Regions from separate parts of the Lysinibacillus capsici genome, predicted to be linked through region 3. Evidence: riboswitches for the same ligand, from Rfam matches in the RefSeq annotation. Region 3 holds a riboswitch; each other region holds the start of a gene.
What was found. Region 3 has a riboswitch for cobalamin ahead of LCP48_RS11265 (ABC transporter substrate-binding protein). Riboswitches for the same ligand answer to the same signal wherever they lie in the genome.
Positions count from the first base shown of each region.

Region 1: linked by a shared signal. The riboswitch ahead of LCP48_RS21440 (hypothetical protein) and the one ahead of LCP48_RS11265 (ABC transporter substrate-binding protein) in region 3 are both predicted to bind cobalamin.
Region 2: linked by a shared signal. The riboswitch ahead of LCP48_RS12090 (glutaredoxin family protein) and the one ahead of LCP48_RS11265 (ABC transporter substrate-binding protein) in region 3 are both predicted to bind cobalamin.
Region 4: linked by a shared signal. The riboswitch ahead of cobT (nicotinate-nucleotide--dimethylbenzimidazole phosphoribosyltransferase) and the one ahead of LCP48_RS11265 (ABC transporter substrate-binding protein) in region 3 are both predicted to bind cobalamin.

Region 1 is NZ_CP084108.1:4,336,066-4,341,555, forward strand. It holds gene LCP48_RS21430 (tyrosine-protein phosphatase) at 1-275, opposite strand, end outside; gene LCP48_RS21435 (ABC transporter substrate-binding protein) at 421-1,371, opposite strand; gene LCP48_RS21440 (hypothetical protein) at 1,355-1,912, opposite strand; cobalamin riboswitch at 2,071-2,268, opposite strand; gene LCP48_RS21445 (glutathione peroxidase) at 2,393-2,938, opposite strand; gene LCP48_RS21450 (hypothetical protein) at 3,019-3,573, opposite strand; gene ytvI (sporulation integral membrane protein YtvI) at 3,664-4,722, shown strand; gene LCP48_RS21460 (C40 family peptidase) at 4,885-5,490, opposite strand, start outside.
Region 2 is NZ_CP084108.1:2,459,614-2,465,103, reverse strand. It holds gene nrdF (class 1b ribonucleoside-diphosphate reductase subunit beta) at 1-135, opposite strand, end outside; gene nrdE (class 1b ribonucleoside-diphosphate reductase subunit alpha) at 123-2,216, opposite strand; gene nrdI (class Ib ribonucleoside-diphosphate reductase assembly flavoprotein NrdI) at 2,213-2,572, opposite strand; gene LCP48_RS12090 (glutaredoxin family protein) at 2,569-2,793, opposite strand; cobalamin riboswitch at 2,912-3,089, opposite strand; gene LCP48_RS12085 (hypothetical protein) at 3,450-3,731, opposite strand; gene LCP48_RS12080 (SHOCT-like domain-containing protein) at 3,741-4,127, opposite strand; gene LCP48_RS12075 (DUF2089 domain-containing protein) at 4,141-4,506, opposite strand; gene LCP48_RS12070 (Lsa family ABC-F type ribosomal protection protein) at 5,206-5,490, shown strand, end outside.
Region 3 is NZ_CP084108.1:2,297,602-2,303,091, forward strand. It holds gene LCP48_RS11255 (hypothetical protein) at 1-539, shown strand, start outside; gene LCP48_RS11260 (elongation factor G) at 701-2,638, opposite strand; cobalamin riboswitch at 2,821-3,007, shown strand; gene LCP48_RS11265 (ABC transporter substrate-binding protein) at 3,170-4,162, shown strand; gene LCP48_RS11270 (precorrin-3B methylase) at 4,214-4,891, shown strand; gene LCP48_RS11275 (S9 family peptidase) at 4,963-5,490, shown strand, end outside.
Region 4 is NZ_CP084108.1:1,309,554-1,315,043, forward strand. It holds gene LCP48_RS06120 (alpha/beta fold hydrolase) at 1-92, shown strand, start outside; gene miaA (tRNA (adenosine(37)-N6)-dimethylallyltransferase MiaA) at 79-981, shown strand; gene hfq (RNA chaperone Hfq) at 1,079-1,309, shown strand; gene LCP48_RS06135 (rhodanese-like domain-containing protein) at 1,405-1,707, shown strand; gene LCP48_RS06140 (hypothetical protein) at 1,745-2,146, opposite strand; cobalamin riboswitch at 2,581-2,756, shown strand; gene cobT (nicotinate-nucleotide--dimethylbenzimidazole phosphoribosyltransferase) at 2,849-3,904, shown strand; gene LCP48_RS06150 (trimeric intracellular cation channel family protein) at 4,001-4,606, opposite strand; gene LCP48_RS06155 (methionine gamma-lyase family protein) at 4,947-5,490, shown strand, end outside.

The DNA of each region.
Region 1 (5,490 bases), 2.0 Mb from region 3:
TGATTACCCTTCGCTGGGATTTGTATATATTGAGCATACGTGAACACTGGATTAGGATTATGATACGCCTCATTGTTATCGCGATAATCAAAAATGGTTTTAATCCCTAACGTTTCAAATAGCTCTTTATCTGCCAGTGTCATTTTTCCAAGAGCAGCTGAGCGGTAAAATAAACCATTCTTTACCCTACGCCCATCTTTTGTTTTATATCCACCCATGTCTCGGAAATTATAGACTGCTTCAAATGGAATTACCTTTGTCTCTAATTGCTCCAATCACTACACCTCCTAAGATTATTAAGCATACTTACTTTTATTTTAAAGAACAAACTACATTAATTCCAATTTTCACGCTAGGTAGTAATTTAAACCACATAAAAAATGCTAGCTGAATGGCTCGCAGCTAGCATGAAAACATTTCTTATTTAAATAACTCTGGGTACACAGCCTTCGCTACTAATTCTACAGCCTCACCAATACGCGGACCAGGTCGATTTGAGATATCTGTATCAATGGACAATACCGCTTTGTTTTGAATAGCTGTCACAGTATTCCAACCATCTCTTCCCAGAATTTCTCCTATTGGATCTTCTGTATAGTTTACTGTTGTTAAAATAACATCTGGATTTTTCGCAATAACATCTTCCTCACTCACTTTTGCCCAGCTATTCAAGTCAGAAAAAACATTATTAACATTAGCTGCATCTAATATTTCTTGCTGGAAAGTGCTAGAGCCTGCTGTATATATGTCTGGCTTAGGGCTAACCTCTAAATAAACATTTTTCGGCGTTTTTACGTCCTTCACCTTCATTTGTACTTCAGCAATTTTCGCTTTAATCTCTTCATTTAATTTATTTCCTTTATCAGCAACACCCATCACAGCAGCAATTTGTTCGATATCTCCATAAACATCATCAAAAGTAGTCGCAGATTGAATAACAAATACTTTAATTCCTGCGTTCTCAAGCGGCTTTAGTGCATCCTTATCACCGATTGTATAAGCAATGACAACATCTGGCTTTAACGCTATAATTCTTTCACTGTTAAAATTCGTAGTATCAGAGACACGTTCAATTTTTTGTGCTTCCTCTGGGTAAGTATCGTACTCAGTTGCTCCTACAATTTTATCGCCAACACCTAAAGCAAACAAAATTTCAGTATTACTTGGTTGTAAAGATACAACTGTTTTTGGTACTTCATTAAACGCTATTTCCACTCCACGGTCATCTGTCACTTTATAGCTTGTTTTCTCTGCTTGTTGTGTATCTTGCGAAGCATCTTTATTTTTTGTATCTTCAGCAGTGCCACAGCCTGCTAATACCAGTGCAAGTAAGAGCACTGATAGCCATTGGAAATTAAATACTTTTTTCATTGTTATTCTCCTTTTTCTTTTTCATTGGGTAGGATTTACTAATAAACGGTATTTCCGCTATTCCAGCTTGCTGATTCATAAAAACAGCCATGACAAAACATACATTAGCTAATAAACCAAGGTAATCGAAAAGAATAGCAGGAACCTCTCGTTCTTCTGATACTTTGTGTAAAGTACGATATGATTTTTTTGCCTCACTGCGACAAAGATGTAAGGCTGCAGCAGCCTCTGTTCCTTGAGGTAAAACAAAACTTTGAATCTCTTCCTTCACATGGCGAACGTAAAAATCATAACGTTCACTTAACCAAGATAAATCCTCTTCAGTTACTGCTAATTTCCCACGTACTGAGCCATTCACATGATAAGCCATAGGTAACATAAGCAATAAATCCTCAGCAACAACTTGAACATCCTCTTTTTTTACCGCAGCTAATGCAACTCCTAGATGTGTTGTCAGGCTATCTGTTCGAATTTCAAAATCGACCGTTGAAGCTTTCTCACGCATAAATGGATAACAAGAATAACGGGCATCTTTTTTCACTTGCTTCCCCCCTATTTTCTATAATGAAAAATTCATATTTGAAAGGCATAAAAAAGTCGCTCCTTTTTGCAAAGGAACGACAAAAATAACATAATGAGCCATCAAACTGGACAAAGCCTATGTATTTGCCGTATATCCTCCTAGCTTCCGAGAAGTTTTTATACGTTCAAATAAAGGTCGGTCTCCTGGCTTGTACAGTTCGTCACATGAAACGAATGTGTTATAAAGGACCTTCCCATCTTCTTTGAGACAGTGGTAAATCTTTATAATGGCTGCACTTACAGTTGCGGAAACAGCTCCGGTTTTTCACCGGATTCCCGATTATGCTAATTAGCACCTTTATTCTGCAAGAATATTTCATTTGTAAAGCAGTTTATCATATATGCTTCAGAAAAAATAGCTGTACACAGTTTTAAAATATAGCATTATTTCTACTTGAAGAGAAAACTCTAACAAATTTTTACATTATTAAGAAATTTACTATAATAGTGTTTCAATTGCTTTTTCAATATCGAGCTGTGAATCTGTTGGTTCAAAGCGTGCGACGGTCTTACCATTAGCATCTACTAGAAATTTTGTAAAGTTCCAGCGAATATTACGACCATCTAAAAAGCTTGGGGCAAGTTGAACAATTGCTTCTGCCAACATTTTCTCCTGCATACTTGCCTTCCCAAACTCTCGGTAATCCACTTCATGCTTTAAATAATTAAAGAGTGGATGTGTAGCCTCTCCATTTACCTGTACAAGCTCAAAAATCGGGAATGTGACCCCATAGTTTACCTTGCATAGATGCTTAGTTTCCTCCCCATCTTCAGGATTTTGATGGCCAAATTGATCACAAGGGAATCCAAGAACTACAAAATTCTCTTTTCCATATTTATCATACATTTTCTGTAAGTCTTCAAATTGATATGTAAATCGGCATTGGTTTGCCGTGTTAACAATTAACATTGTTTTTCCACGATATGTTTCCATCGATAAAATTTCGCCATTAGGCTTCCGAACTAGATAATTATAAATGCTCATGCATAATCCCCTTTTTTCATTCATTATAGTTGACTATTCTATCGTTCATCAAAGAATTTGCACAAAAAAACACCACCTCGCTACTTTGAACGGATGGCTGACTTATACTTCTTTTTATATTTAGCATCTTGTTCTTCATTAATTAAACGATGGGCAATATCTAATAATTTCGAGTCATTTGTTTGATCATATAGCTTTTTAAATGACATAATAATATCCTGACGAATAAGAGATGGCTGTTTTTCATCTATACATGTTTGAAATCTTTTAGCTAGATACGATACAACCAAATCTCTTTGTACTGGACCCGCCTGTCCAATTTTCCAAATTGCTTGTAATGCATGCCTTGCCGTAGCAGATTGTTCATCGTAAGTCACAGCCCAAATCTTTAAAAAATCCTCCAAGACCCTTTCTTCTGGATCACTTTTTGCAGCTAAAGCGCATAAAATTTGTGCAGCACGTGCACGAGAATAACCATTATTGTATGTAAGTGCTTTTATTAGCTGTTCCCAAACTGCATATGTCCAATCTACGGGTTCCTGCATAATTTTCATTAATTCCTCGTAAGATTCATATTGAATATCGCGATCATGCTCTGTTAGATTACTAAAAAGTTGCAAAATCTCTTTTTCCATAATTCATCCCTACCTTTATTGTTTCAGAACGTAATAAAATTTGATTTATGGTACACTTAACTTAATTTTTTTCGCAAAGAAGGTGAGTTTATGAATAAATTTAATGCTAGGAAATTGATTTTTCGGTTGATTGTGATAATATCCCTACTTCTAGCTGCCTATTTTATTATCCCAGTGTCCATGCCTTTAATACTTGCTGGGATTAGTGCATTTTTCTTAGAACCAATTGTCATGTTCTTTAAACGGAAATGGAAAATGTCACGGAAAATAGCAGTTGCTTTTATTTACATAGTGAGTGTTATTGTTATATCTATTATTTGTTATCTATCCATTACACAAATAATGACACAAATAATTTTACTATCTAAGCAAGCTCCCTATTATATTTCCAAGCTATCAGATATGTGGCTTCATATGCAAGAAAATATTTCTAAATACACAGAAGACTTTCCACCTGAAGTAAGTGCTTCGCTTCAAAAAACCACAATGGATTTCATAAAGAAAGTTGAAGAATCCTTTTTAAGCTTCTTTAATTATAGCAAAGTTTCTGCCTTCTTTTCAGAGATACCCAGCCTATTTATCAGTCTTCTCGTTTATATGATTGCGCTATTCCTATTTATGCTTGATTTGCCTAAGTTAAAGCAAATCACTTATAAATATTTAAAGCCCAATACAGCAAAGAAGATAAAAATTATTTTAAATCGCTTAAAAGATGCAACATTTGGCTATATGAAGGCTCACTTATTTGTAAGCTTTATTATTGGAGGCGTCACACTCATTGGACTGCTATTAATCCAACCGAAATATGCAGTAACAATGACGATTATTATCTGGTTAATAGATATTGTACCATTCCTAGGCTCTATCATTATTCTAGCGCCATGGGGACTTTACCACCTGTTGATGGGAAACACCTCTATAGCTGTAAAATTATTCATCTTAGCTGCTATTTTACTTATTATTCGTCGAGTAGTCGAGCCTAAATTAATGGGAGACCATATCGGTTTATCCACTTTACCAACATTAATTTCCATGTTCATAGGTCTACAGTTATTTGGTATTATCGGTTTACTTGTCGGCCCATTCGTTATTATTTTCTTTATTGCCTTGAAAGAGACAGGTGTCATCAAAGTAAATTTTAAAATTTAATATCAATTTAGTATGCAGGAAAGTCTCTTTTCAAGAATAGAAGTAGTCGTCTTGTTTCTTTTGAAAGAATAGCATTCCAAAAACAAAAAAGGTCATCTTTGTATATTTTTCTCTACAAAGATGACCTTTTTCTTATCTCAACCGTCTATATAATAGTGAGGCCTATTGAATACGTCCAAAGCCTACTAAGTATTGATTCCACCAATCAAGTGATTCAATTACGACACCATTGTTTTGAGCGTCGATCATTGTGTTATTACCTAAATAAATACCTACGTGTGCTACACCTGAACCATAGCTGAAGAACACTAAGTCCCCAACGCGTGCTTCACCTGCTGAAATGCGTTGTGTTGCTAAATATTGTTGTGATGCTGTACGAGGTAAAGAAACACCCGCTTGCTTATATGACCATTGTACAAGACCTGAACAGTCAAAACCTGTTGATGGGTTGCTACCACCCCAAACATAAGGACGTCCTAGGAATTGTTTAGCTGTTGAAATGGCATCTCCTGAAGAAACAGTGCCAGCTCCTGACCCAACAATAATTTTTTGTGGTTCGCCTCCACCATTATTTTGAGTTGCTTGTATAACTGGTGTAGCTGCTTGAAGTGCACGTAAACGAGCTGCCTCTTCTTCAGCTGCTTTACGCTCTGCTTCTAAACGTTCTTCTTCTTGTTTCGTTGCAATTTCAGCTTTTAATGCAAGTGATTTCGCTTCGTTCTCAGCTTTCTTCACTTCCATCTCGCTTTCTTTTTGCTGAAGCTCTTG
Region 2 (5,490 bases), 160 kb from region 3:
CCATTGTTTAATATCTTTACTGACCGCAATTTCTTCTGGAAACCAAATTTGCTTCCATTGCTGGTCCCAAAATATTTGGGCAAGTTCACTTGTTGCTTTATTCCAATTGACTGCCTCATAAATTATATTTGACATGCTACACACTCCTCTAAGCTTTGTAATCGTTGACGAACATAGTAAACGGACTTAATGCCCTTTATCCACGCATAAATGTATACTTTAGCCAATTGTTCGGTTGTCCAATTGTCTGTTACATAAAGCGTCATGGAAATACCTTGGTCAACGTGCTTTTGAGAAGCTGCATATAAATCAATTAAATCATACGGATTCACATCATACGCCTCCACATATAAATGACTATTGTCATTTGTTAAATGAGGCATTGGATAAATGGTTCTACTATCGGCATAATCACGAACCTCTACGCGCTCTGTACATGGAGCGATTGAAGCCGTACAGCTACGAATATATGAAATACTACCAGTTGGGGCAATAGCCAAACGATAGGAATGGAATAGCCCGTATTGCATCACATCTTGCTTTAACGTTTCCCACATCTTGTTTGTGATGATTGGAATATTGCCAAGCGCCTTCAATACAACAGGTGACAATTCTTCTTCAGCTTTATTGATATATTGGTCAAAATAGCTACCAGATGCATAATCACTGTCCTCGAATCGATAGAAGGTTGCAGCTTTTTCTTTTGCCATTTCCATCGAAGATTTCAGTGAATAATAGTTCATCGCTTCCATAAAGTGATCCATGAAATCAATCGACTCTCTTGAGCCGTACAGGATGCCCTCCGTCACCAGATGCCCATGGAGGTTCATACAGCCAAGCCCTACAGAATGCATTAATTGATTGGCTTTTGCAACAGACGGTACATTTTTAATATGCGTCATTTGCGATACATTTGTTAGTAGGTGCATCGCTGTATCGACTAATGCGCCGAAATCCTTCACTTTACTTGCTGCATGGATATCGATGGAACCTAAGTTACACGATACATCTAATCCATAGTCATTTGGTTGATCCTGATCCGTAATGATACTTGTCTCTTGCACTTGCAGAATTTCTGTACATAGATTGGACATTTTGACACGTCCAATATTTTTTAAAGGATGTACCTTATTGACATTATCATCAAAGATTTCAAACGGATAGCCTGATTCAAATTGTGCTTTTTTCACCTCTGTGTAAAGCTTCCGTGCATTTAAACGTTTAATTTTACGAATTTTTGGGTTATCAAGTAGCTCGTAGTACATGTCTGAAATGGAAATCTCAGACATACGTTTACCGTATTCTTTAAAAATATCGTATGGGCTAAACAAGACGATATCCTTATCACGTTTCATCAGTTCGAAGAAAATACTAGGTATAATAATCCCTGTTGAAAGAGTTGCGAGGCGAATTTTATCGTCAGCATTTGGTTTTTTTGATGATATGAAATTTTCTATGTCTGCATGGAAAATATTTAGATAAACAACGCCTGAGCCATTTCGTTGCCCTAGCTGATTCGAATAACTGAAAGAATTTTCTAACAGTTTTGCTACTGGGATGACACCACTTGCACGATTTAATATCTCTTTAATTGGATCACCTAAAGGGCGTAAATCTGTTAAGTTGACCCCTACTCCACCACCAAGGCGTGATAGCTCTAAACAATAGCCAATATTTTCAGCAATACTGTTCATGGAGTCATCCATTGATAATTTAAAGCAGCTAACTAATTCACCACGTGCTTTCTTACCACTATTTAAAGCAGTTGGTGTTGCTGGCTGGTAGGCTTCCATCATTGCTTCGACAGAGCGTTCTGCTAGAGCCGTGTTTCCTTGAGCCAAATACAAAGCAATAATGACAATACGATCCTCATACTTTTCTAAGATCTCTTCCCCGTCACGACTTTTCATAGCATAGCTATCATAAAATTTGCTTGCGCTCATAAAGGATGGGAAGCGGAAATTATAATCATAGGCTTTCTTGTACAGCTTCTTAATAAATTCCATCTCGTACATATCGATAAATGCTTTCTCATAGTAGCCCTCATCAACTAAATAGCGAATTTTTTCCTCAATATCTATAAAATAACGCAAACGTACGTTAACATACTCTAAAAAGTAGCGGCGCGTAGCTTCGCGGTCCTTTTCTAACTCAAGTAATCCAGTTGTACTATAACGATTCAGTACGTCATTATTAAGCTTTAAATAGGTTTTCATCTCATTACCCTCGTTTCATAAAACGTTTGTATTGCTTCGTAATCCGTTTGATTACCTCGTAAATCTAATTTCCTTACTAAGGGTACATGATAGGTAGCGGCGATTTTCTCACCAGCAGCGCCAAATACATGATGGCCGAAATTACTATTGCCACTGGCAACTACTCCTTTACAAAAATCCCTGTTTTTTTCTAAGAAACGTTGTACCTTTGCTGGAATGTCACCTAAACCATCTGTGTAGGTAATTAAAAGATAGGGCTTGTTCAATCGCAATTCCTCCGAGAGCTCGATACATTCTGCCTTTAATTTGGATACAACATTTCGGACATTACCTGTACGACTCGCGTAAACAATCATAGGGCAATCAACTCAATTTGAGAAACAATTTCCTGAACATCTCCTATAAAAGTTTCATTCATCTCTAAAACAGGCACACTTAAAAAACCTGCGTCAATAATCGTTTGCTTTGCTTGTTCATCGTGATCGATGTTAACAATTTCAGCTTCAAGTCCTGCACGTTGTAGCTCAGATTTTACCCATAGGCATTTTGGACAAATTGTTTTCGTATAAAGTTTCATAGAAATCCCTCTTTTCATAAAATAAAAAAGCCTATCTCCTCTAGAGAGATAGGCTAAATGGAAACGTTAACATACCAAAAATACTGACGTTCCCATCTCTTAATCCCCGAAGAAATGATAAATTTGTTTTATAAAGGCAGGTCTCCTGGCTTTGCTTCATTCTCTGATTCCCTTCCCATGCAAATGCACAGTGGTTGCAATCATCGTCAGCTACACAGTTGCGGGGACAGCGTCGGAATTGTACCGAACTTCCCTTTTAAACTACATGTAGTAGTACCTTTGTAAAACGAACACAATATATAGTTGTTGTTCAATAGTTTTAAGTGTACCATCCTTCAAATGAAAAGTAAATCAAGATTCTAAACTTCTTTATTTTTGGATTATTCAGTATTTTTAATTATGTAGTTCCAAATAGATTACCACTAATCGCTTATACCCAAATCAAAAATCTATTTTAGACGATGTACATGTTTATCTATCAAAATGTATCTAGAATTCTGAAAGAAATGTTCTATTTTATGTACCATTGAAAAATAGTAGCTTCTATCATAAATCCTGAAATAATGATCATCTCTTACCCATTTCAAATGATGCTCATTAAATTAATAAAGAGCATGCTTTTATCATAACATGCTCTTACCATTCTATCATTGAGATTATAGTCTAATCTTAACCTCAGTCCCGTCCTGAGCTTTGACATCGACTAGCACGACTCCCTTATAATTTTGTAGTTCCTTGATAATCGGCTTTAGCATTTCTTTATCGATGATCGGAAAGGTAAAGTCTATGTTCTTTCGATCGAAGTATGCCTTTGTCCACTTATTGGCTTGTAGCTGAATCCATTTGGAAGTTAATATGGAGAGGACAATGGTTAGCACAATATAGGGAACTGGGACTGTAAAGCGAACATCTTTTGCTTTCACTTTTACATGCATCATTCGTTGCCTCTACTCAATGAAGACTGCAACGGAATCCCCGTTTGCTGATTTTATATCTACAATTTGTCCGTCTAATTCATTTTCGATTGCTTCAAGTAGAAGATTGATGTCGATATCTTTTACGTATTTTTCTGATTGTGGAATACTCGCAGCGATGCTGTGTCCTGCCATCAATACGGCTTTGACAAGTTTAATCGGCAAGTTTACCGTAACATTATCATTTTCGGTGGATACAACACGAACCTTTAATGTTTTTTCTAAATACTTTGTTTTTTCCACAAATTTGTTCTCAGAGTCTTCTTTCTGTTGTAGCACTTGAATCAGCTCTGATCCTTTATCCGCATCAATTTTTCCCTCTTGAATCATGGTTAACACTTTTGTGATTTCCTCTTTCATGGTCCGTTCCTCCCTATTCGTCTTTTAAGAGCTTTATGGCTTCATCCGTTGTGATTTCGCCATTTTCCAGCATGCTTACAATTTTTTTCTCGTCTACTTCATTTTTCTTCTTTTGAGCATAGCCAAGGGATGAAATAATGTCGTTTAGCTTGCCTCGAACTGTTGGATACGAAACACCCAGTTCCTTTTCAACCTCTTTAATGTTTCCTCTGCAGGTTAAAAACACTTCCACAAAATGAAGCTGATCCTGTGATAAGGATGCTAGCTTCGACAATTCAAATTCATTTTCAATGGTCGTGTGACAATGAGAACACTGTAACTTCGTAATTTTTAATGTTTTACTGCAGACAGGGCAATTTGTGATTACTTGATAAGCCATAGTGAACTCCTTCCTTTAAGTTAAGTTGATTATATAACAAAGAAATTAAATATGTAAATAATAAAAATTGATTTTTTTAATTATAAAATAAATAAAATTAATTATTGAATTAAAAATATTAATTAATCATTGCTGTATTGCTTGTCGTAAGCAATCATAGCACAGTCAACTTTACTCTATGTATGTGTTTTCTATTTCTACTGGTAGCTAGCGACATCAGTTAGATCATGACAGTTTAGAATTGAAAATAAGGTTACATTGTATTCTGTAAAAAAATTTGTTACTATAAAAAGACAATTATGAGAGGACTGATGAATGGACAATGAAGAACTAAACTATATTTTTATTTGAATTGAATGATTTCAAACACAAAATATAGGGTTAGTTTATCCATTTTTAACAATCAGTTTGCATTTTATTTGTCATGACACAAATGGCAAATCGTATTTATTTAGTGAAAGACTAATCCTTCCAATGCACAAGTGGAGGGATTTTTTCTTGCTTTCATAGTTGATTTTGCACCTTTCATTTACCCATAAAGGAGAGGAAAAATATGAGCGATTCAGAAACTATTGTGACGCATGTAACACTCCGTATAAGTCGTTAATATCCATCTGCTTATACGGAGAAATCAACCATAGATGGATAGACCGACTTTGTATGAAAAGTAAACTGTTGTAATACAAAGGAGGAATTATCATGTCCATGATACAAGTACAAAACTTAAACTTTTCTTATCCAAGTAGCTTTGACAATATTTTTAAGAATGTCAACTTTCAAATCGACACGGATTGGAAACTTGGATTTATCGGTAGAAACGGCCGAGGTAAAACAACATTCTTTCAGTTGTTATTAGGAAATTATGAGTATAGCGGAAAAATCATCTCTTCTGTAGACTTCACTTATTTCCCCTATCCAGTTTCTGATCCAAATAAATATACCCACGAAATATTTGAGGAAATTTGTCCTCAGGCAGAGGATTGG
Region 3 (5,490 bases):
TGGACGGTCATCTTTTAGCGAAAGCAGCCATAGCAGATGAACTGAAAACAAAGACGAATAGTTTTATGATGTACATGCCGACCAATCCGATTGTCTATGAGGTCAATGGAGAAGCGTATCACTTAATTACGCGCATTGATTCTACACGCGCAAAGCCCAACCTTGACCGTCTCTCATTGGAGCCAAAGCCTGTTTTAAGTGCCGCTCGTGTCAATGACTTATTATGCTCGATTGTTATGCGCTTTTACGAAACGTATTTACACGATTTAGCGCCTCACCATGACAAACTCATCGCATTTGTACAGCAGGAATATGCCCAGTTTATTGAAGCAGTGCAAGCGTTAAATGATTATCATTTCAACTGGCATCCACGTGGCAACGGTCACGAGCTTTTACTGCAATTAATTAATCATCTACAACTTTTAAAAAGTCAGCCAGGTAAGGTACTAATTGATTTTACAAACAAGCATGACTACGTGATAGTTGAACCCGCTTATTTGATGGACAAACCAACAAAGAAGGCTGTAGGTGCACTATAAAAACAAGCCCTCCATTATTCGGAGGGCTTGTTTTGATCTTGCGCTATGAATATCCGCGAAAGCAGGAAAAATACCCGCGGAAGCAAGTGAAATACCCGCGCTAGTGCGACGAATACCCGCGAAAGCAAGTAATGCCTTCACGCGAACAAAATCACCCCATCCTACAGGCAATGCATGGCTGCCTGTGCTTCTTGCCATGGAACCGTATACCCTTTGCCCTTTGCACAAAAGATACTAGAGGAGCTATACTCAGGGTCTGCATTTTTATCGTAGCCAATCTGTGCAATCACATCCTCTGTATTATGGCACACATCATAGCCATCAAATTGGAGTGTGAGTGCACCTTTCCCATTTGTATAGGCGGCAAAGGTTGTACTGTAGCTCATTAAAGTGGCAACAGGCGCACGACCTGTTAGGATAACATTCGTTTCGGATAAAATCGGGTCATCGAATATGCCTGCTGCTTGCTGAATATCAGTCATCATACGACCGATAAAGTCGTTTGAAGCCTTCATTTTAAAGCGATAATAGGGTTCAAGTAGAACATTTTGTGCCTGCTCCAGCCCCTGACGTAGGGCACGGAAACTGGCTTCACGGAAATCTCCCCCCGATGTATGCTCATTATGCCCGCGACCTGTTAGAAGTGTAAAATGAATATCTGTTACAGGGAAGCCTGTCAGTAGCCCATGATGATCACGCTCAAACAGGTGCTTTTCAACAAGGCGCTGATTGCCTACAGATAAATGATCGGCATGACAGGCATTGCTGAAGGTATTACCTGTTCCACGTGGATTTGGCTCCATTAATAAATGAACTTCGGCATAATGCTTGAGGGGCTCGAAATGACCATAGCCTGTTACGGGGGTCGCAATGGTTTCCATATATAAAATTTGCGGCTCACCAAAGGAGACAGCTATTGAAAAACGCGTCATGAATACCTCTGTCAGGACCTCCAATTGAATGACACCCATAATATGCACATGGATTTCCTGAAATTTTTCCTGCCAGACCACACGCAAGGACGGCTCTTCAGCTTCGAGTAAACGGAAAAACTGGAGCACTTCCTTGATATGCTGATCGCCCTCATATTGAACCTTTGCCTGTAAGGTTGGGACAAGCTCATAGGGCTGGGATAGCATCGTTGTACCGATTCGATCCCCAATGTTTGCCTGGCTCAGTCCTTTGACAGCGAAAATTTCTCCTGCCTCTATCTGTTGAACGGTCTCATAGCGACTGCCGTTATAAAGGCGAATTTCGGTTACTTTTTCTGTTACTTCGCCAAATGAAAATTCATCCCGCACATGCAATGAACCCTTGACCGCCTTCATAAAGGTTAAACGTTGGTGACCATCATGACGAATTTTAAAAACCTCTCCCTCAAACGGGGCATCCTTGTCAAAATCGGTACACGTTAACAGTGGGAGCTGGTCAAGAAATTCCTGAATGCCCTCATCTTTTAAGGCAGAGCCAGCAAAGCAAGGGAAGGCACATTCATTTTTAATCATTCCCTGTAATTGAGCAAGACACTGTTCATGCTCCAATGACTCATTCAGAAAGGCATCAAGCAATTCTTCGTCGCGCTCCGCTAGCCATTCCATGATGCTATTTGATACATAGTCTGCTCGCAATGGCTCATCGATGAACAATATATGCTGTGAGCAATCTTTGCGAAGCTGGCTGATGACAGCCTCCACATTGGCACCCTCACGATCTATTTTGTTGATAAAGAAGAAGGTAGGGACATGGTATTGACGTAAAAGTTGCCATACTGTTTCTGTGTGGCCTTGTATCCCTTCAACAGCGCTAATGATCATAATGGCATAATCCATCACACGAATGGCACGCTCCATCTCAGGGGAGAAATCGACATGCCCTGGTGTATCAATCAATGTGTATGTATCATTGCCAATGCTCATACGCCCCTGCTCGGCAAATATCGTAATGCCTCGTCTGCGCTCCAGCTCGTGATTATCAAGAAAGGTATCCTGATGATCAACTCGACCACGGGCTTGGATACTATTTGTATGAAAAAGTACTTGCTCAGAAAAGGTCGTTTTCCCTGCATCCACGTGCGCAAGTACACCAATTGTTTTGTACATAAGAAATCCTCGTTTCTATAGAATGCTATCTTTTTATTGTAACAGAATACTAGCTTCTATATTTCTTGTAAAATAGTTCGTCTTTATGTCGAAATAGTGCTAATATAGTGATGATTATACTTTTAGTGTCATCCTACTGATTGCGCGATAAATTTTCTTCTGCTAGTCTATCAATAGTATTGACCATTATAGAACGTATTGGTGCAAATGGCATTTGTCATTTGCTTAAAAGGGAAATCGGTGCAATTCCGATGCTGTCCCGCAACTGTAAATGGGGAGTCTATACAGCATGCCACTGTAGGGAAACTATGGGAAGGCGTATAGATGATGAACCTAAGCCAGGATACCTGCCAGTATGTATTTTTTGACTAAGAACCACGAGGATGGTGATAGTGATACAGGTAATATACCGTTATTTCACTATGCTACTCTCTTGGCGACAAGAGGGTTTTTTTATGCCCTTCCAACCACCTAGGTAGTAAAGAAATCCCTGATTTCTTTCTATATTTTAACAACAAAGGAGAAAAGGACATGAAGAAATGGAAAAGTATATGGCTAATGATGATCATTGCCTTGATCGCTGTTTTAGGGGCTTGTAATGCAAAAGACAAAACGGAATCAGCAGTACAAGGTGAAAAGGTTGAGCCATCTGAGGCGGCAGCCGAAGTAACCATTGAAAACAATGACACAAGTCAAACATATACGGAAGCACCAACAAAAGCGATTAGCTTAAATCAGCATGTGACAGAAATCATGCTAGCACTTGGCTTAGAGGATTCTATGGTAGGGACAGCTTACTTAGATGATAAAATCTATGAGCCATTGCAAGAGGCATACGATAAAGTCCCTGTGCTTTCTGATCAATACCCAACGAAGGAGCAAGTCATTGATGCCGAGGCAGATTTCCTATATGCAGGCTGGAAAAGTGGCTTTGGCGAAAAGGGGGTAGGCACACCAGAAGAACTTGAAGAATTAGGCATCCATACGTATTTACATACGGCTTCCAACATGACAAAGCCAACATTAGAGGATATTTTCACTGATATTCGCCATATCGCAAAGATTTTCCGTATTGAGGATCGTGGCGAAGCTTTAATTGATCAAATGACGAAAGATGTAGAGGCAGTACAAGCTAAATTACCAAAAGATAGCGAAAAATTACGTGTTCTTGTGTTTGATAGCGGTGAAAAGGATGTATTTACAGCTGGTCAAAACTTTATGAATGAGCTTGTGACAATCGCAGGTGGTCAAAATATCTTTGGTGATGTGGAATCAGGTTGGACAACTGTATCGAAGGAAGATGCAGTAGACCGCAACCCAGAGGTAGTTGTCGTGATTGATTACGGTGAAACAACGGCAGACCAAAAGATCCAATTCTTAAAAAATGATCCAGCATTGAAGGAGATGGAAGCGGTCAAAAATGAGCGCTTTGTCATCCTGCCACTTTCAGCAGCGTCTGAAGGGGTTCGTGCGGCAGAGGCCATTGAAATTTTAGCCACGGGCTTCTATCCTGAAAACTTTTAATCCATTCGAGCTAGCGTTTTGCTAGCTCCTTTTTTATAAGGAGCGATAAAAATGAACGCATTTCAAAAAAATGTACCAGATCAAACATTTGAAACACTGAACCGTCATGGTGAGTTTACCCGTCTAGCCGTTAGCCCTGGCATTATTAATAAGCATTATACCCCTGCACAATTCCAAAAAATAGCCGAAATTGCTGGCGAAAAGGGGGCGATAAAGTATTCTGCTTCCTATAGTATACTCTTGTCCATACCAACGTGTGATGCCACAGAAGCGGTGCAAGCCTTACAGGAAGCGGGTCTCTATGTTGCTCCCTCTGGTCCAATCATAGCCATGAAGGCCTGCGATTTTTGTGATGGGGAGAAAATGGATGCTGCTCCAATAACCGAACAGCTCTATCATGCCCTAGCGGGGATGAAGGTACCTGCAAGAGTGCGTGTCAATATTAATGGCTGTGCATCAGCTTGCTACAATGCAGTCTATGATGATATTGGACTCGTTTACCAACAAGAAAGCTTTGATGTCTATTTAGGGGCAGTACCGATGGGAGCAAAGGCACAGGCTGGCACGTTATTCGCTAAGAGGGTAGACGTCACACAAATTGAAGATTTTTTACTGCTTCTGATCAACCTATATAAGGAGCATGCTCGCCCAAATGAGCCCTTTTACAAATTTTATCGAAGAACGAAGTACGCAGAATATTGGGAACTAGTAAAAAATTCAATTAAATAGCAGGGATATTACTTAGGGTGTCGAAGTATTGTAGTAAGGCACAGAAAATTACAATACAAAGGAGCAAGAACATGACATCGAAACAAGGGATTCAACCAGAAGATCTTTATCACTTAAAATCAGTAGCAGATCCACAGCTTTCACCAGATGGGACAGAGGTAGTTTATATAGAGACTCGTATGGACGAGAAGAAAAATGACTATATATCGAATTTGTTTTACATAAACTTGAAGGACAAAACACCACAGCAATGGACATTTGGTGAAGATAGAACGAGTTCCCCTGTTTGGTCACCAGATGGTAGTCAAATTGCATTTTTGTCAACGAGAACAGGTAAGTCACAAATATATGTTCTTTCGAAAGCAGGTGGAGAGGCAAAACAGGTGACACATTGTAAAAATGGAGCGACATCCCCTGTCTGGTCACCATGTGGCAAGAAAATTGCTTTTTCAGTCGTGCTAGGGAAAGATGAAACCATCCTAGATAAAGCGGAGGATGAGAAGAAAAAGGATAAAGAACTAAAACCACTAGAAATCGAGAAAATGAAACACAAATCGGATGCTGGTGGATTTATTGATATGGAGCAGTTTACCCATATT
Region 4 (5,490 bases), 990 kb from region 3:
AGGAAAAACGACATGAAATTTTAAATGAAGACAATCAAGAAGCGGTCTTTCAAGTTTTATTACGGTGGTTAGAAAAATATGATAGAAACTAAATTGCAGCAGGCAGAGGTCGTAGCAATAGTGGGGCCGACTGCCTCTGGTAAAACGGCATTAAGCATTGAACTGGCAAAAAAATATAACGGTGAAGTCATTAATGGTGATTCCATGCAAGTTTATAAAGGGCTCGATATTGGGACAGCTAAAATTACCGAAGAAGAGATGGAGGGCGTTCCTCATCATTTACTAAGCTTTTTAGAGCCTACAGAATCTTTTTCGGTAGCAGATTATCAAAAATTAGTACGTGCGAAGATCGCGGAAATTCAATCTCGTCAAAAATTACCTATAATAGTAGGGGGCTCTGGCTTATATGTACAAGCTGTCCTCTATGATTTCCAATTTACTGATGAAAAAGTAGATGTAGAAGCACGAAAAGCCTACTATGAGGAATTAGAAAAGCTTGGCCCTGAAGCAATGCATGACAAATTAAAAAAACTAGACCCTCAAACAGCGGAGACAATCCATCCTAACAATACACGTCGTGTTATTCGTGCATTAGAGATGCTGGAATTAAGCGGTGTATCAAAAGCAGCTGAAGCGCAAAATCGAGGAGAAGTCCCCCTTTACAACCATGTTATTTTAGGGTTAGGTCAAAACATGTCTCGAGACGTGCTATATGACCGTATTAATCGTCGTGTTGATTTAATGATGGAAAATGGTCTTCTGCAAGAAGTGAAGGGATTATGGCAGCGAAATATCCGCGGTGTGCAGTCTATACAAGCCATCGGGTATAAAGAATTATATGATTATTTAGATGGTAAATGTACCCTAGAAGAAGCCATTGATAGCCTAAAACAAAATTCCCGTCGCTATGCAAAAAGACAGCTTACTTATTTCCGTAATAAAATGGATGTCCATTTTATTACGCCTGATGATCGATTATAAGAATAAAGAAAAATTTCTAAAAATTACTAATTGATAAATTGGTAGAACATGCTACTATAGGAATGAAGAGGTAGAAAGTTAGTAGGGAGGCTATTTGATGAAATCAATCAATTTGCAAGATACGTTCTTGAACCAACTACGTAAAAACAGTGTTTTTGTAACTGTATTTCTGTTAAACGGATTTCAGTTAAAAGGGACTGTGAAATCATATGATAATTTTACAGTATTACTACTTGATGCTGAAAATAAGCAGCACCTAATTTACAAGCACGCCATTTCTACATTCGTACCAGCAAAACAAATTGAGTTTTTAGAGACAGAAGTATAATAAGTTTGTTAAACAGTTAGTGTACTCACACTGGCTGTTTTTTTTGCTACAAGCTATAATGATAGTGGAATTTTATATTTTGGAGGACAAAGTTTATGAAAACAATGGAAACAACACAATTATTAGATCTGTTAGATGCAAATGAGGACCTATATATTATCGATGTTCGTGAAGAGGATGAAGTAGCACATGGCATGATCCCAGGTGCTCAACATATTGCACTCGGAACTATCCCTGAACGTTTAGAGGATTTAGATGTAGAAAAGCCATATATTATTGTATGTAAGGCTGGAGCTCGTTCTGCCAATGCATGTGCTTACTTAGAGGCACAAGGATTTGATGTAACAAACCTTGAAGGCGGCATGCTGGCTTATGATGGAGAATTAGAATTTAAATAAACCATGGAAAAAGAAAGAGTGTATACTCTTTCTTTTTTCATGGTTTATTTTTCAGGGCGTCCATGATAAAATTAAAATTTTCTTCAAAGTTTTTGTAGATATTAACGTTTTTTTGTCCCTGCACTTTTGAAGCATAACTAGCAAAGTTTAGACCAGCTCCATAAATTTGTAGTGCTCCATTCGCCAAATCCCCCTTTTGGAGAAGCTCAATGCCATCTTTCAAGAAATTTTGGCTCTCCTCCAAATGACATTCCGTCAAGTATTTATCACCACTATGAAATAACTTTAAATTTTCCAGTATTTTATTTGCTGTCTCTTCACTGATCGAAGCGTCGACATTGATTAACAACTGATTAATCGGTTTTACGAGTTGGGCATAGAGGCTATCGTGTGTTTCACAGGTTTCAGCAATAGCATTTCTTAATTCTTCTGCATTCATTATATCTTCCCCTAACTTTTTAACGTTTTATTACTTTTGATACTTACCCAATCTTCAATCAATTCAATACTGAAGTTTCAGAAATAATTTATGTTTACATTGAACAGATTATAAGGGCTTTTCAATTTTATGTTTAACATTTCTTAGAGAACTGGAAAAATACAAGTTTTGGAAGGTGGAAATGGAGTTAATTTGTGATTTATTTGTTAGGACAATTGATGTAGCCGATAGTTTTTGTAACAAGCCGAGTTTTAGGCATAGAGAATTCTAAAAAGCACTAATTAAGGAAGACTTGGAATCCAAGTGAAGGATTCCTTTATTGTTATAAGCTCTTGATAAGCTCCTAAATTGTTTGAATAGCTGGTTGTACTAAGTTAACACTCAAAAAAATTTTTCCTCTTGACAATAAAAAAGTTGTAAAGTAGATTTATCATAATTACATAAAAGCAATAGGTGCCCATTAGGGAGAATAGGGAATAAAGTGAAAAGCTTTAGCGGACCCGCCACTGTATAAGGGAATTTCATAGTGTATGCCACTAGCAAATTGCTGGGAAGGTACTATGAGGTGTTGAACTTGAGCCAGGAGACCTGCCTACATGCTTTAGAAGATATAGATGATGGAAAAGTCTGTAGTTTATTTGTCATGACAATAAACTACAGACTTTTTATTTTGTCTTAATGAGAACGAGAGGAGAAATAATCATGCAATTATTACAAGACACGATTCAAAACATTCCAGGGGTTGATATGAAAAGTATGGAACAAGCCAGAAAGCGGATTGATGCGCTTTGTAAGCCCCCGGGTAGCTTGGGTAAACTAGAATCAATTGCCGTACAGCTCTCTGGTATAACCGGACAATTATATCCGACAGTCGACAAAAAAGTGATGATTGTCTGTGCTGCAGATCATGGTGTTTGCGAGGAAGGTGTAACCACGAATCCACAAGATGTTACGCTCTTTCAAACATTAAATTTTCCTAAGGGTGGTACAGGCGTTTGTGCGATTGCGGGCATTACCAATGCAAAGGTGGTCACAGTAGATGTTGGGGTAAAAGAAGATATTCCACTTGATGCAGGAGTCCTTATTCATAAAATTAAATATGGTACCGATAACATGGCACAAGGTCCAGCTATGTCCAAACAAGAAGCCATTCAATCGATAGAAGTAGGAATCCGTGTGGCCACTGAGGAAATCATAAAAGGTGCTGATGTACTTGGGACTGGAGAAATGGGCATCGGCAATACAACACCAAGTGCTGCAATATTAGCAGTTTTGACGGGATACGACCCTATCGAAGTAACGGGGTTTGGTGCAGGAGTAGGCCAAGGAGGCATTGCCTATAAAGCAGCAGTTATTGAAAAAGCAATTACCTTAAATAAGCCTAATCCAAATGATGTTATTGATGTTCTGGCTAAGGTTGGAGGATTAGAGATAGGGGCGATGACAGGTATTATTCTTGGCGCTGCTGCCCATCGTAAACCCGTTGTCATTGATGGATTTATTTCGACTATAGCTGCCCTCATTGCTTATAAGCTCGAACCAAAAGTAATTGATTATATTATTCCTTCCCATGCTTCAGAGGAGCCAGGGGCAAAAATTGCCGCTGCGTTACTAGGCATTGAACCGATGTTGCATATGAATATGCGTTTAGGCGAAGGTTCTGGAGCAGCCTTAGCCTTTCCTATTTTAGATGCAGCTTGCTCGATGATGAAAAACATGGTGACTTTAGAAGAATCCATGCAGTTGTTAAAAAGGTAAGTTAAATGTCTTTTTTTAATCATATAAGGAATGAAACATTAGCTAAAACAATAAAACAGCCAATGACTTAATTTTTGGTCATTGGCTGAATGGTGTTTATGCTCGATTTAATTTACGTAATGGCAAGCGCCACTTCATCATATAGGAAAGAATACGTAAAGCTGTAATCACTGCGAATAAAATATAAAGGAAAATGTCCCCTGTAAAAACCTCGAAGCCGATTAACAGTCCAGCAAGAGCTGCCCAAACGCCATAAACTTCATCACGGAGAACTAATGGTTTTCTTCTAGCTAATAAATCTCGTACAATACCACCACCTGAACCTGTCAAAACAGCAGCTACAATGACTGCGCTCACTGGCATATCAAGCTTGACAGCATAGAGTGCGCCTTGAATAGCAAATGCTGATAAGCCAATCGCATCTGTGAAGTTACCCCAACGATGCCAATGTTGAATCAGATGATGTGGAAAAATAAAGAATATCGTAATCGCAGCAAGCGCTATTTGAAACATCATATCCTGTCCCCAAAGTGTTGTGACAGGTAGTCCAATGAGTAAATTTCGAATAGCTCCTCCACCAAAAGCAGTCACAATACCAAGTATATATACACCGAATAAATCGTATTCTTCTTCCATGGCAATAATTGCCCCAGAAATAGCAAAGGCAATTGTTCCTATGATACTAAAAACCTCCCAAGCCATCCCGTTCACCCCTTCTATCAATAAATAAACTTTTTAAAAGTTAAAAGACGTTTTACGTAACAGAATCTATGAATTTAATAGCCAAAATCGGTCATTAAATACGCTTCTTGAATTGAGTCCGCACATTAGCTTAGCGTAAAATCCTCTTAGAAACAATAGGCAAGTTTTACAGGTGCACATACAAATTGATAAAATGTGATTAAAATAAAGAAAAACATTCGTCAAATGCGTTCATATACCAGTAGTTGGTTAGGGAATTCTAGAGTGATTGAAGTCAATTTAGATAGTCAATAAATCTTACTGATTGAAATGCGAGACATTGTGAAATGGAGAAGAAAGAATGACGTTTACATCAAATTTATCAACAGAAACGCTATCGTTAGTGGCAAAAGTAGAGGAGCAAGTTCGGTCTTATCATGCCAATGTAGAAGAAATGGCGTTCTACAATCAGCAGAAGGTGCTAGCAGCTTTCAGAAAGCATCAAGTAAGTGATTATCATTTACACCCATCAAACGGCTATGGCTATGATGATGAGGGGCGCGATAATCTAGAGCGTGTTTATGCGGAGGTATTTGGTGCAGAGGCAGCCATAGTCCGACCACAAATTATTTCAGGCACACATGCAATCACGCTTAGTCTATTCGGTGTTTTGCGTCCTGGTGATGAGCTGCTTTATATTTCTGGTCAGCCATATGATACATTGCAATCCATTGTCGATGGTGGTGATAAAGATACAGGTTCACTGAAAGATTATAAAATCGGTTATCGACATGTGGATTTACTAGATAATCAGGTTATTGATTGGGCAGGTGTAGAAGAGGCCATTACAGCACAAACCAAAATGATTGCGATTCAGCGTTCAAAAGGCTATGCCACACGTCCAT